DNA from 2 places in the Peribacillus sp. YIM B13477 genome. Region 1 is predicted to be linked to the other one. Evidence: predicted binding sites of a transcription regulator. Region 1 holds the regulator's gene; the other holds the start of a gene.
What was found. The regulator Rex, encoded in region 1, represses fermentation and respiration genes when NADH is low (regulators of the CRP and FNR family bind a similar motif). The targets are predictions, from matches to a motif close to TTGTGAAATATTTCACAA.

Region 1 (7,371 bases):
TTTTCTTTCGTAACAACCACTTTAGACGCACGGCCTAATGAATCGATTGTTGCAGATTTAAGATCAAGTCCGATTTCTTCAGTGATTACTTCACCGCCTGTAAGAGCTGCGATGTCTTCAAGCATTGCTTTACGACGGTCACCGAATCCAGGAGCTTTAACCGCAACAGCGTTGAATGTTCCACGAAGTTTGTTCACAACAAGAGTTGCAAGTGCTTCGCCTTCTACATCTTCAGCAATCAATAATAGCGGTTTTCCTTGTTGTACAACTTGCTCAAGTACAGGAAGGATTTCTTGGATATTCGTGATTTTTTTATCAGTGATCAAGATATATGGATTCTCAAGGACAGCTTCCATTTTATCTGAATCAGTAACCATGTATGGAGATGCATATCCGCGATCGAATTGCATACCCTCCACTACGTCCAACTCAGTTGTGAAACCTTTAGACTCTTCGATTGTGATGACGCCGTCGTTACCAACGCGCTCCATTGCTTCCGCAATCAGTTGGCCCACTTCTTCATCAGCTGAAGAGATGGCAGCAACTTGTGCGATAGACTCTTTGTTTTCAACAGGTTGGGAAATGGCTTTCAATTCTGCGATTGCAGTATTGACTGCTTTCTCGATTCCTTTACGGATACCCATTGGGTTCGCACCAGCTGTTACGTTTTTAAGACCTTCACGGATCATCGCTTGCGCAAGAACCGTTGCAGTAGTTGTACCGTCACCAGCTACGTCGTTTGTTTTGCTTGCTACTTCAGCAACCAATTTCGCACCCATGTTTTCGAATGCATCTTCCAATTCGATTTCTTTAGCGATCGTCACACCGTCATTTGTGATAAGCGGCGAACCGAATTTTTTCTCAAGAACCACGTTACGACCTTTTGGTCCAAGCGTTACTTTAACTGCATCTGCAAGTGCGTCCACACCACGAAGCATGGAGCGGCGAGCTTCTTCACTAAATTTAATTTCTTTAGCCATTTATAAGTACCTCCCTAAAATTTAAGAAAATTTTCGTTCAGTTAAGTATGATGTATAATTAGCCGATAACAGCTAGAATGTCGCTTTCACGTAAAATTAAGTATTCAGTGTCTTCGTATTTAACTTCAGTACCTGCATATTTTGAGAAGATAATTAGATCGCCTTGGGCAACCTCTAAAGCAACACGTTCGCCATTTTCAAGGACACGGCCAGTACCAACTGCTACTACCTTACCTTCTTGTGGCTTTTCTTTAGCAGTATCAGGAAGAACAATACCGCTTGCAGTTTTTTCTTCAGTTTGAACTAGTTCAATAATAACGCGATCACCTAATGGTTTTAACAAGTGAAACAACCTCCTCATATTCTCTTGATAATTTGTTTCATGATTATTAGCACTCTTCATCATCGAGTGCTAACACATTTATAATATTAAATAAACCGAGCCTTTTTTGCAAGTATCTTATTGAAAATTTTTTATTAATTTCTGATAAATTACGGGTAAACTACATTAGCATAATGATTTCCTAAACATAGTCATTGAAATGTCATGTTAGGGGTACCTTTAAGTGGTGTTCTGCCCCAATTTTTGATACCATTTTGTAGTATGCGTTTATAGATTGTCCCCATGTCAGTAACGTTCCAAGCGGATGGGTGACTATAAAGGAGTTTTCATTTTTGAAAAAAGAATATTGGTTCGTCATCATCATTTATATTGCCATGCAATTATCCAGTATTGTCGGGGTACCCATTTTCATGCTGATCGGGTCTTATACCGGAATGCCGGCTGATGAACTCGAAGTGAAATCTGCAGCATACTGGATAGTTTTCAGTTTTCTCGCTGCTTTATTCTTGATTCTTTTTTTAATGAGAAAAGATATGAGGGAAAAGCTGGACACGAGAAACCAAACTTCCGTATCCATGTCGATATTATGGGCAATTGCAGGAGTCTTCATGGCTCTTTTTGCGCAAAGCATTGCCGGAAGCATTGAACAAATGCTTGGGGTGGAGTCTGAATCTGAAAATACGCAGCAACTCATTTCACTTATTTACAAAGTCCCCATGGTCATTTTCGTCACTTCAGTAATTGGACCTATATTGGAAGAATTAATTTTCCGTAAAATTATTTTCGGATCACTTCATAAACGCTTTAACTTCTTTATTTCAGCTTTAATCAGCTCAGTTATTTTCGGCTTGGCGCATGGTGAATTTGAACATCTTCTTTTATATACGGCAATGGGCTTCACTTTTGCTTTCCTTTATGCGAAAACAGGCCGCATTCTCGTATCCATGAGCGCTCATATTGCGATGAACACGCTTGTTATCATCCTTCAAGTGGTATATCGGGAGGATATTGAGAAGATGCTAGATACTGCACAGGCCTTCATCGGAGGTTTATTATGAAACGTCAATCACCATTATTCATGGGCATCATTTATGCAGGCTTAGGAGCTCTTTTTACCGCTATCGCAATTCAAACCGTCAATTCTTCAGGATGGGGACTCTTTGCCTACATACTTGTCCTTATTGCGACTCTTGATTTTGGATCGGGATTACGCATGATCATGCTGCACTTTAAGATTAAAGCCGCACAAAAAAATAAGAAAAAATGAAAAAACGCTGCATAAAAGCAGCGTTTTTTCATTCCTCCAAAGCGGCTTCTTCCACTACCGGATAATGTTTCAGGAAGTAGATGAGCGACTGAAGTTCCACGGCCAGGTCAATGTGGTGGACCCTTATGGATGGCGGCACGGTCAGCCGTGCAGGTGTGAAATTCAATATTCCTTTTATGTCAGCTTTGACTAGACGATCGGTTATCGTCTGGGCTACCTGTGCAGGCACTGTCAATATAGCTGCAGTAATATTATTTTCCTGCAATAGTGTATCGATTTGATCCATATGGTAGATGGGCACATCAGCTATTCGCTTGCCGACCTTTTCTTCAGAAACTTCGAAAGCCATTTCAATTTTTGTATTATTATTTTTCATGAAATTGTAATTTAAAAAAGCGGTTCCTAAATTTCCCACTCCGATTAAAGCGACTTTGGTCAATTCATCTTGATCAAGTGTTTTTCTGAAGAAGGATAATAAATAATTGACATTGTAGCCGTAGCCTTTTTTCCCAAGCGCGCCAAAGTAGGAAAAATCACGGCGAATGGTAGCAGAATCCACTTTTACGGCTTCACTTAGCTCAGCCGAGGAAACTCTTTGTTTGCCTGAGGAATGTAAGTTCTTTAAAAATCGATAATACAATGGCAACCTTTTGGCTGTTGCCTGCGGTATCTTTGGGTCATGGTTCATTGTTCTTCCCCGCCTTCACACATGCTTTTCAACTTAATCTCTATCTGTTCGTTTTACTTGCCTTTTATAATCGCTACTAGACACTCCGCCTGTTTTCTCCACTAAGAATGTAGGCCCGATCACCATTCCCTTATCAATGGCCTTACACATGTCATAAACAGTCAAGGCAGTCACGGATGCAGCTGTTAACGCTTCCATTTCCACACCTGTACTCCCTTTTGTCTTAGCTTCCGTTTCAATCCTAAGCCTATATCCTTGTTCTTCTTTTTCCCAATCAAAGGCTATATTGACCCCTTGCAGAGCAATGGGATGGCACATCGGAATTATATTGGATGTATTTTTGCTGGCCATGATTCCTGCAACTTGTGCAACAGCCAGTACATCACCTTTTTTCATCTTATGGTTCGTGACCAATTCATATATTTCATCATTCAATAAAATGCTCGATTGAGCCACTGCCGTCCGGGTTGTTTCAGGCTTAGCACTCACATCGACCATTTTGGCCCTGCCCTGTTCATTAAAATGCGTTAAGTCTCCCATTTAAGTAACCCCTCCTAAATCATACACTATTATTCCACTTTATGTAACAGCTTTTCTTTCAGCTTGGAACCAAGCTGTTGCCGATAATAACTAAAATACGTTAAACTAACAGTAATCAATTGAGGTGAAATCTATGATTTTATTACAAATCAATCAACTATCGAAATATTATGGAGCTGAACTTATTTTATCAAATATGAAGCTCGAAGTTCAAAATAAAGATCGAATTGCCCTTGTCGGCCGAAATGGCGCCGGCAAATCCACCCTGCTAAAAATCATAGCCGGGCAGCTTTCCCATGATGGCGGTGAAATAATCAAACCAAAAGGCGTCACCATCGGCTATATGGCCCAGGATACTGGATTGGAATCCGAACTGACAATTTGGGATGAAATGCTTACTGTATTCACTGATCTTATAGAGCAGGAAAAGGAACTGCGTCGCCTTGAGGCTGATATGGCCAGACCTGACATCTTTGAAAACGAAACGGTTTACCAAAAAGTGCTGAATGAATACGACACTTTGATGGTGGCATTCAAAGAGAAAGGCGGTTATCAATATGAAGCGGATATCCGTTCCGTATTGCATGGTCTTCAGTTTGCCGACTTTGACTATTCTACCCCAATTTCCACTTTAAGCGGCGGGCAAAAAACAAGGCTTGCATTAGGTAAGCTGCTTTTAAGGAAACCGGATATATTGATTCTGGATGAGCCGACGAACCATTTGGATATCGAAACCCTCTCTTGGCTTGAACAATATTTACAAGGCTACCAGGGAGCTGTCCTCATTGTTTCCCATGACCGCTATTTTTTAGATAAAGTAGTAAACCTGGTATATGAGATTTCCCGGAATAACATGAAAAAATACCATGGTAATTATAGTTCTTACCTAGAGGGAAAAGCGGAAGATTATGAGCGGGACATGAAACTGTTCGAGAAACAGCAAGGGGAAATCGAAAAGCTTCGCGATTTTGTCCAACGTAATATCACAAGGGCTTCCACAACGAAAAGAGCACAAAGCAGACGTAAACAGCTCGAAAAGATGGATGTACTGGACAAGCCGCAAGGTGATGAAAAGTCCGCGAATTTTTCTTTCCAGATTGAAAGGCAAAGCGGAAATGAAGTACTCCACCTCCAGGACCTGGCTATCGGATACGAAGGGGAAACGGTATCAAAGAATATTAATTCCCGGATGACAAAAGGAGAGAGCATAGCTCTTGTCGGCCCAAATGGAGTTGGAAAATCAACTTTATTGAAAACGATCATTTCCAAGCTGCCTGCCCTTTCTGGGGATTTCCGGTTTGGAACGAACGTAGAAGTCAGCTACTACGATCAAGAACAGGCTAACCTTGTTTCCAATAAACGCGTACTCAATGAATTATGGGACGACTATCCCCTTAAACCGGAAAAGGACATTCGCACCGTACTCGGTAATTTCCTATTTAGCGGGGACGATGTTTTGAAAACCGTTTCCACACTAAGCGGGGGCGAAAAGGCTCGGCTTGCTCTAGCCAAAATGATGATGCAAAAAGGCAATTTTTTAATTCTTGATGAACCAACGAACCATTTGGACCTCGATAGTAAATTGGTGCTTGAAAATGCATTAATTGATTATCCGGGAACTATTCTATTCGTCTCACATGACCGTTATTTCATAAATCGGATAGCAACGAAAGTGATAGAGCTCTCCAAAGACGGCAACGAAGAATTCCTCGGTGATTATGATTACTATCTAGAGAAGAAACAGGAGCAAGCGGAAATCCAAGCACTTGAACAGCAGGATCAGGCTAAATCTTTAGATGCAGCTGTAGAAAAAACAAATTACAAAATTGATAAAGAAGCAAAAAAAGCTGAACGCCAGCGAAAACGGCGCATTGAGGAAATCGAGGCAGCCATGGAGCTTCTTGAAACCGAAATAAACGAATATAATGACCTCCTATGTGATCCAAATGTTTTTCAGGACCACGAAAAGGTAATGGAAGTCCAAACAAAACTTGATCATGCACAAGAAAGTTTGGATCAGCTTCTCGAAGAATGGGCTGAACTGGAAGAATGAAAAAGACCGAGTCAATTGACTCGGTCTTTTTCTTTTCCAACCAAAGTGTCGCTTGAAAGTTATCCACAAACTTGTTAACAAACCACTTACCGCTCATTAGCCATTAATTTGAGTTATACACATTATCCACAGAAACATATCCACTTATCCACAGAAACACCACTTTATACACATGCAGGATGATTATCAAAAAAACTTTATCCACAGAATATTCTATTATTTCATTAACACGATAAAAAGACAGGATGCCAAAGTGAGGGATCCTGTCTTCTCGTCCATTAAAATGCTTCTATATCCAATCCAGGATTTCCGTTCAAATCCAAACCGGATCGCTTTCCCTTTTCAAACATGACACTGCCAGCAGCACCAATCATGGCAGCATTGTCGGTACAAAGGTATAGGGGCGGAATGGATATATCCATAGGTAAATCCTTAAAAGCTTCCGTTAATGCTTCCCTAAGGCCTTTATTTGCCGCAACTCCTCCAGCAAGCAATACCTGTTTCACATTATATTCCTTTGCAGCCTTCACAGCTTTCATTACAAGCACTTCAATCACGCTTGCTTGGAAGCTTGCCGCTAAATCTTTAGGTTCAATTTTTTCCCCGCGCTGTTCTGCATTATGCAAAGTGTTGATTACCGCTGATTTTAACCCGCTGAAAGAAAAGTCATAGCTGCCATCCAACCATGCCCTAGGCAGTTTCAAAGATGGTGAGCCTTCTTGCGCAAGCCTATCGATATGAGGCCCGCCAGGATAAGGGAGCCCCAAGGTTCGAGCCACTTTATCATACGCCTCTCCTGCTGCATCATCCCGCGTCTCCCCGATGACCTTGAAAGAACCCGGTTCTTCTAAAAGCACCAATTCCGTATGGCCTCCCGAAACGACTAAAGAAAGCGCAGGATATTCAATCTCCTGAATAAGCCGATTTGCATAGATATGACCTGCGATATGATGCGTACCGACAATTGGTATTCCATGTGCGAAAGCTACAGCCTTCGCCGCATTCACACCTATTAATAGTGCCCCTACAAGGCCGGGACCTTCTGTAACGGCAATGGCATCCAAGTCTTCATATGTCACACCCGCTTGCAGCAGTGCTTCTTCAAGAACAATAGTAATTTGTTCTACATGATGACGGGAAGCTATTTCCGGAACGACACCGCCAAAACGTTTATGACTTTCTATTTGTGAAGCCACGACATTACTCAGTATTTCCGTTCCATTTTTTATGACGGCTGCAGCAGTTTCATCACAGCTTGTTTCAATTCCTAATATAATTTGTTCCTTTTTCATGAAAAATTCACCCACATAACATAAGCATCCTCTTGATTGTCTGTATAATAATTCTTTCGGATTCCGCCCTTTTGGAAACCAAGTTTTTCATAAAGCGAAATGGCTACGACATTACTGACACGGACCTCTAGTGTCATCCTCACCACACCCATTGAAATGGAGATTTCAATCATCTTCCTGAGCAAAGCTTCTCCAAGCTTTTGCCCTC
Region 2 (7,371 bases), on a different contig from region 1:
GTAAATATATACAAATAACCTAACATCCTTTTTGCCTCTTTTAGTATCAATGACCAATGGAGTCCCACTATTTTCTGGATGTAAAAACAATTCCTCATTCCCCAGGAATATATGATTTTTCTTCAAAAATAGCGCTATTAAAATAATTAATAACTTGAATTTTTTCTTCACCTTCCAAAGGTTTTCCGTCAAAGGTTACGATTGTATTCCCGCCACTAATTTCTGAATGTATTTTAAATTTACTGATAATCCAATTAACTGCATCTGTCGGAAGTCAAGAAACCAATATTTTAACAAACTTAAGATAATAATTGTCACAATCAAAACCGGCAATGTCAATTCATCATCTACGCTACATTTATTAATTAATTCTTATATAACTTATTATATCAAAAGTGGCTGATCGTTTTCTTAGTAGATGTGTCCGTTCTATTAACGTTTTACTTTAGCAAAACATTGCACTTAAACGTACGGGCGCGCTTCGAAAGTGAAAATTTCCCATTATAAATATAATGTTGCGATATGGTTATACTAACCAATATGGTTTCGGCCAAATCCTTGTTAACAAACTTCCATGAATGAAATGGATAGACCGGTTTAAAAATCAAAAAAACTGGGCGTCATCAAGACACCCAGCTTTTCCGGAATCGATTATTGATATCCCCAAATCATTGTTAGCATTGTACCGAAAATTGTAACCAATGCAACGAACAATCCGTAATAAACGTTTGTATAAATCGATGCTTTATCTTCAGACTCACCTGCGTGCATGAACATAACTAATTGAAGTGCAGCTTGCATGAAAGCTGTAACAAGAAGGATGATCACACCCATTTTAAGTGAGAGATCAAACATAATAACTGATAGTGCGACCAAAGTCAGGACTAGTGAAAAGGCAAATCCCATAACTTGGCCCCGTGGGAATAATTCTTTCATATTACATCATTCCTTTCAGGTAGACGAAACTGAAGATGAAAATCCAGACAACGTCCAAGAAATGCCAGTAAAGTGAAAAGATGAAAGCCTTGTTTGTTGTTTCTGGAGTCATACCGCGCTTTTTGATCTGCATGATGATGAAGGTTCCCCAGAATAAACCAAGTGTAACGTGAGCTCCATGCGTACCTAGTAATGTAAACAAACTAGATAAGAAAGCACTTGTTTGAATGGTTGCTCCTTCATGTACATACTCCACGAATTCATAAATTTCGACTCCCAAGAAGCCTAAACCAAGAATAAGGGTGATGATGAAGAAACCAATCGTTGCTTTCTGCCTGCCAAGTCTCATTGCATTGATTCCAAGACCAATGGTAAAACTACTGGTTAAAAGAAAGATTGTTTGAAACATCAGGGTTGGCACTTTAAAAAGATGTTCCCCTGTTGGACCATTTCCAGTTCCATCAACTAATACAAAATAAGTGGCGAACAGTGTAGCGAAAAGAGCTATTTCTGCTCCTAGGAAAATCCAGAATCCAAAAATCTTTAAGCGATTTTCTTCCGTGCTATATTCTAGTGGCAGCGAGTTATCTATTTTCATTACTTAGCACCTCGCAATTTATTTTCAGTTTCTTCGATCTCTTCAACAGAGATATAACGTCCGTGGTCTTTTTCGAATGAACGGTGAATCATACAAGCAAAGATACCGATCGTTGCAATGATTGCAATGATCCACATGCTGAATACCAATGCAAAGCCCCAAACGAAGAAGATACAGCTCATGATAAACGGCACGCCACTGTTATTTGGCATATGAATCTTTTCTACTTTACCGCCAAATAATTTAAAGCCTTTTTTCTTTGCATCCCAGAATGCTTCTGTAGAAGCAACTGTTGGCACAACTGCAAAGTTATATTCAGGGATTGGAGTATGTGTAGCCCACTCTAGAGAACGTGCATCCCATGGATCGTTTGAAATATTTCTTGACGCATAACGAGTGCTCCAATAGATATTGTACACAATAAGTGCAAAACCTATTGCCAAGCCAATCGCTCCAACGAAAGAGAGCATATTCAATGGACCATACCCTGTTGATTCAGAGTACGTATACATACGACGTGCCTGCCCATCTAAACCAGTGATGAACATCGGGAAGAAGGTTACATTAAAGCCGATTGTAATGAACCAGAACGACCATTTCCCAATTTTTTCGCTCAACATGAAACCGAACATTTTTGGCCACCAGTACGTGAAACCAGCAAGTACGGCAAATACAGTACCAGGGATTAAAACGTAGTGGAAGTGAGCTACTAAGAACATTGTATTATGGTATTGGTAGTCAGCACTTGCCATGGCAAGCATTACCCCTGTTACCCCACCGAGCGTGAAAATCGGAATGAAAGCTAAAGAGTATAGCATTGGAACGGTAAATACGATTTTACCTTTCCAAAGTGTGAACAACCAGTTGAAAATCTTAACACCAGTCGGTACGGCAATTGCCATCGTGGTAATCGAGAAGATACCATTAACCATTGCACCGTGACCCATTGTATAGAAATGGTGAGCCCATACAATGAAAGATAGAGTAGAAATAGCTACCATGGAGATAACCATCGAATTATACCCGTACAGGTTACGACGTGCAAATGTCGAAATGATTTCACTGTAAATACCGAAAGCTGGAAGAATTACTATATAAACTTCAGGATGTCCCCAAACCCAGAACAAGTTCGCCCAAAGCATATCGCTACCGCCATTGGCCATCGTAAAGAATTGAGTTCCGAATAGACGATCCATTGTCATCAACGCAAGTGCCACTGTCAATACAGGGAAAGCGAAAACGATAATGAAGTTAGTGATCAAGATAGACCATGTGAACATTGGCATTTTCATTAAGTTCATGCCAGGTGCTCTCATTTTCAAGATTGTTACGATAAAGTTGATACCAGTCAGTAATGTACCGATACCTGCTATTTGAAGTGAAATCGCGTAATAGTTCGAACCGACTGATTCACTGAAATCGTTACTTGCCAGCGGGAAGTAAGATGTCCAGCCTGCATCAGGAGAACCACCGACTACGAAAGAGATGTTAAATAGCATTGCCCCCATGAAGAATAACCAGAAGCTTACTGCGTTCAGACGTGGGAATGCTACGTCACGCGCTCCAATTTGTAATGGTGTAACAATGTTCATTAACCCAATGATAAATGGCATAGCCATAAACAGGATCATGACGACCCCGTGTGTTGTAAATACCTCATTATAATGCTGTCCATCCAAAAGACCGTTATCTGGAATAGCCGTTTGAGCACGCATCATAAGAGCATCGACGCCACCGCGGAAAAGCATAAGCAGTGCTGCCAAGATGTACATGATACCAATACGTTTATGGTCAACCGTTGTTAACCACTCACGCCATAAGTAACCCCATTTTTTAAAATAGGTAATTCCGGCAACAACCGCAATCATGGTTAAACCAATGGCAACCATGGATGCATAAATCGCAGGACTTGGATGAGGTACGGCAAATCGATCAAAGTAATCCATACTTTTGTGACTCCTTTCAGGAAAATATTCCTTATCTTGTAAACCTAGTTGTTTTATCGAACGAAATTAATTCTTAGTGATTCATGTTGCTGTGTTCTGAATGTTCCTCGTGTGAATCCTTGGAATCATGTTCTTCAGTATCGGAAGATCCGTGGTCATGACCAGCATTTTCCCCTTCAGGAGCTGGTGAAAACTCTAAATGAGTTCCAGTGTATGTGGATTGTCCCACATGACCAGGTTTTAATAATTCATTGAATTTTTCCTCAGTAATCGGTTTAGCAGTAGCTTTAATTTCATCTACCCACTTATCGTAATCTTTTGCTGACAATGCATTAACGTTAAACGTTTGCTGAGCAAAACCTGAACCACTGAAGTTTGAATTTCGACCCATATACTCACCTGGTACATCAGCTGCTAAGTGCAACGTATTAACCATGTCCGACATCGCGTATTTTTGTCCTCCAAGTTGCGGAATCCAGAAACTTGAGATTGGACCGAATGAGTAAAGTTTAAATTCGATTGGTCGGTTAGTCGGTATAAACAGATAGTTGACCGTTTCGATATCTTCTTCCGGATAGCTAAAATGCCACTTCCAGTTGGAAGATGAAGCGTAAATAACTAAAGGTTCTTGATCTCCGTATCCTTTAGGTGTTGCCTCAACTTCATTTGTTGTTTTAACAGTAACAACGGATAGGAAAGCGACGATTATAATTGGGATCGCCACCCAAATTATTTCAAGAACCTTACTTCCTTCAATATGAGGCGGTTCATAATCATCACGTTGTTTGGAAGCACGATATTTCATTATCATGAAGATATACAGTACCATAACGACAAGGACGACAAAGGCCATTGTCCATATCGAAATCATAATAACATCTGCTTGTGTTGCAGCTACTGGCCCTTTAGGGTCCAAGACCATTAATGGGTTATCGCAACCGGTTAGCACAGTGGCAATAGTAAAAAGTATAGTTAATAGAGCCCATTTTATTTTCATAGTACTACCCCTTTCTTACATAATAAAATTCCAATTGGTAATTATTCGGACAAAGTGTTACCATGTTCACAAACCCCGACATACCAATATTAATCCCAAGTCTAAAAAAAGACAATACAAAGTGACATCTGTCACATAAAGTTCAATAAAGAGCAGTAAGAAGATGGTAAATGAACTGAAATGTTCGAAAATCTTCAGCAAATGAAATATAATAATTGTTTAATAACATACCTATGGACATTCACTTATCAGTACAGGATTGCATATATTACCGGTCCACTACCCATTTATTATTACTCTAATATAATGAAATGAAAATTTCACATTATATTCTCCGTGTTTATTGCCTCAACCTCCCTCAAGAATATGAATGATATTACCTATCCTGTCAAGTAGGTATTTATCGTTGGAAAACATGATTTAAAACGGATCTTTTACACTCGGACAGGGAAGTTGGTAAATGGTAGCCGCATTGGATATGATGTTGAATCCATGATTCCAAACTCTAATGATCCAACACTGGTCAATATTATATGTATATAAGGAAACAACGAGTGGGTAAATTGGGCTCTTTCTCCTCGCAATACTTATTGCCCTTTCAGTATTCCTAACCAGCCGTTTATTAGTAGTAATGAGTGAAATAATTCAGGGGTCGGTCAAACTTGTTGCAACTAGTGATGTTTATCGGTCAGCAGGACAGGACTGAATTACAGAAATGGACATTTGGTTGTTCAATAAACTCCGCCTTTGTAACCCACGACTTCCTCATTGAATGAAACTTCAAGTAAAAGTACAAAAAAAAACACAAAAAAAGGACGTTTAAAAAATGTCCTTTTCTCGTGGATATAGTTCAAAGTTAGAACTTCCTGCGCTCGGGCAGTTCGGTTTGGATATCTGAGCACATCGTGTGTATTCCATTTAATGAGAGGGTTGGTCATATTTTTGATACATAACGAGTGCAGTATATTGTATTGAATTAAAAAGTAGCCAACTGATGATTAATCCAAGTCCTCCACAATATGAAAGCGCATTCAATCATTCGGATCACTTTGACTCAAATTCTTTAGACAGGCGTTCATCCATGTTAGTAAATCTGATGCTAGAATGCTCATTATGCTATATTCCTCGTTTTAGTTACTGAATTCTGTACTTCTTTTTGTTTGAGTGTTAGACTTTGACTTCATTTTTATGATTTTAGTCGTTTCCGGTACAATTCTTTCACCTTTATGTGTTTTCATTACCATTTCTTCTGTCAGGACAAAAAATATACCAACTAGAAAAATTGCAGCTGCGCTTAGTGTGATGGCGATTCCAACGGAGGTAAATATATAATCTTTATTGTAATCGCTTACAATGAAGCTTAAAGCAAAAATAATAGTTCCGATTACACAACCTGTGCCCGATACCCATTTCACTGCATCTAACATCTTCTGATTAGCTTCCATAATTTCATCCCCTTTCTTTCTATTTTATGACATTTCACAAATTTGTCAAATCTTTTCTATATTTTAACATATTCACAATGAAAACCTTGACAAATAGAACATGCCACTATTAACCTTTAGGTATTAAGGACTAGATTAAAAATCTAAAAAACAGTGCAAATACACTATCTATTTTTCCGATATTAAAATTGCGTTTACTATTAAAAACTTCTAAATAAAAGGCCCCTGATGAATGATTAGGGGCCTTACCTCTTTCTATGGTTTTTGCAAGGTTATCGTTACCGTTTTCTCTTCAGTACCTCGGTATACTTTAATTTTTACTTTATCGCCGATTTTCTTATCTGTATATAAGTATTTCCTTAATGCTGCGGAAGTATTTATTTTCGTTCCATCAATCTCAACAATGATATCCTGTTGCTTAAGCCCTCCATTCGCCGCAGCCGATCCCGCCTCTATACTCGTCACCATTACACCGGACTTTACTGCTTCAGGAACATTTTGAATGTAATATTGCGGAAGTTCTTCCATACTGGCCAAGCTGACTCCTAAATATGGACGCGTGATTTTTCCATTTTCAATCAGTTCCGTAACAATCGGAATCACATCATTGCTTGGTATGGCAAACCCTAAGCCTTCCACACCGTTTTCGGAAATCTTCAGACTGTTTATGCCGATCACTTCCCCAGCGGTATTGATCAAAGCACCGCCGCTATTGCCAGGGTTGATCGCTGCATCGGTTTGAAGGACATCAAGTGCCCACTCCCCGTCCGAGGTATCGACTGAAATGGTGCGTCCGTTGGCACTGACGATTCCTTGTGTAACCGATCTTGAAAAATCAAGTCCAAGTGGGTTGCCAATTGCCAATACTTCTTCACCTGGACGCATTCTATCAGAATTCCCGAATTTAATTCCCTCTGGTGCTTTCGAGGCATCAATTGTCAAAACCGCCAAATCCGTCAAAGCATCTGCCCCGACAACAGCTGCCGTTGCCTTTTGTCCGTCATACAATGAAATTTCGACTTCCTTAGCTCCTTCAATAACATGATTGTTCGTGATGATATAGGCTTTCCCATCAGCTTTTTTATAAATGACCCCTGAGCCAGTTCCGCTCTCAACCGTTTCGCTCTCCGTGCTTTGCCGCTGGTACGGGTTCTGGCTTTGCATCTCCTGTAAATTCACGACCCCTACAATCGATTTGGATGCTGATTCGACCATCTCTGCCCTATCATTTGAATCCGTACTTGTCGATAACTTTTCCGCCGTGACATTTTTATCCTTTTCAACACTGTCCGTTAGCTGTACACCTGCCGTTTCGGTTGACTCATTCACTGAACTTTTCCCTTGATCTATAAAGTCTCCGCCAAATAGAAATACAGATGATGTAACCATAGAAGCAACCGTTCCGGAAACAAGGCTAGTTATCCAGAGAGACTTACCCTTTTTCCGTTC

Region 2: qoxA (cytochrome aa3 quinol oxidase subunit II) is a predicted target of Rex. The motif match lies at 4,597-4,614, and genes of this name have one in related genera.

The regions. Positions count from the first base shown of each region.
Region 1 is NZ_JBHZPD010000010.1:1,684-9,054, reverse strand. Features, by position in the region: gene groL (chaperonin GroEL) at 1-980, opposite strand, end outside; gene groES (co-chaperone GroES) at 1,039-1,323, opposite strand; gene ACFX4H_RS22660 (CPBP family intramembrane glutamic endopeptidase) at 1,656-2,381, shown strand; gene ACFX4H_RS22655 (YdiK family protein) at 2,378-2,590, shown strand; gene ACFX4H_RS22650 (redox-sensing transcriptional repressor Rex) at 2,619-3,278, opposite strand; gene moaC (cyclic pyranopterin monophosphate synthase MoaC) at 3,312-3,818, opposite strand; gene ACFX4H_RS22640 (ABC transporter ATP-binding protein) at 3,952-5,871, shown strand; gene tsaD (tRNA (adenosine(37)-N6)-threonylcarbamoyltransferase complex transferase subunit TsaD) at 6,150-7,163, opposite strand; gene rimI (ribosomal protein S18-alanine N-acetyltransferase) at 7,160-7,371, opposite strand, start outside.
Region 2 is NZ_JBHZPD010000008.1:122,675-130,045, reverse strand. Features, by position in the region: partial or broken gene ACFX4H_RS21180 (YfmQ family protein) at 1-333, opposite strand, end outside; gene qoxD (cytochrome aa3 quinol oxidase subunit IV) at 652-936, opposite strand; gene qoxC (cytochrome aa3 quinol oxidase subunit III) at 938-1,534, opposite strand; gene qoxB (cytochrome aa3 quinol oxidase subunit I) at 1,534-3,480, opposite strand; gene qoxA (cytochrome aa3 quinol oxidase subunit II) at 3,554-4,477, opposite strand; gene ACFX4H_RS21155 (hypothetical protein) at 5,608-5,922, opposite strand; gene ACFX4H_RS21150 (S1C family serine protease) at 6,178-7,371, opposite strand, start outside.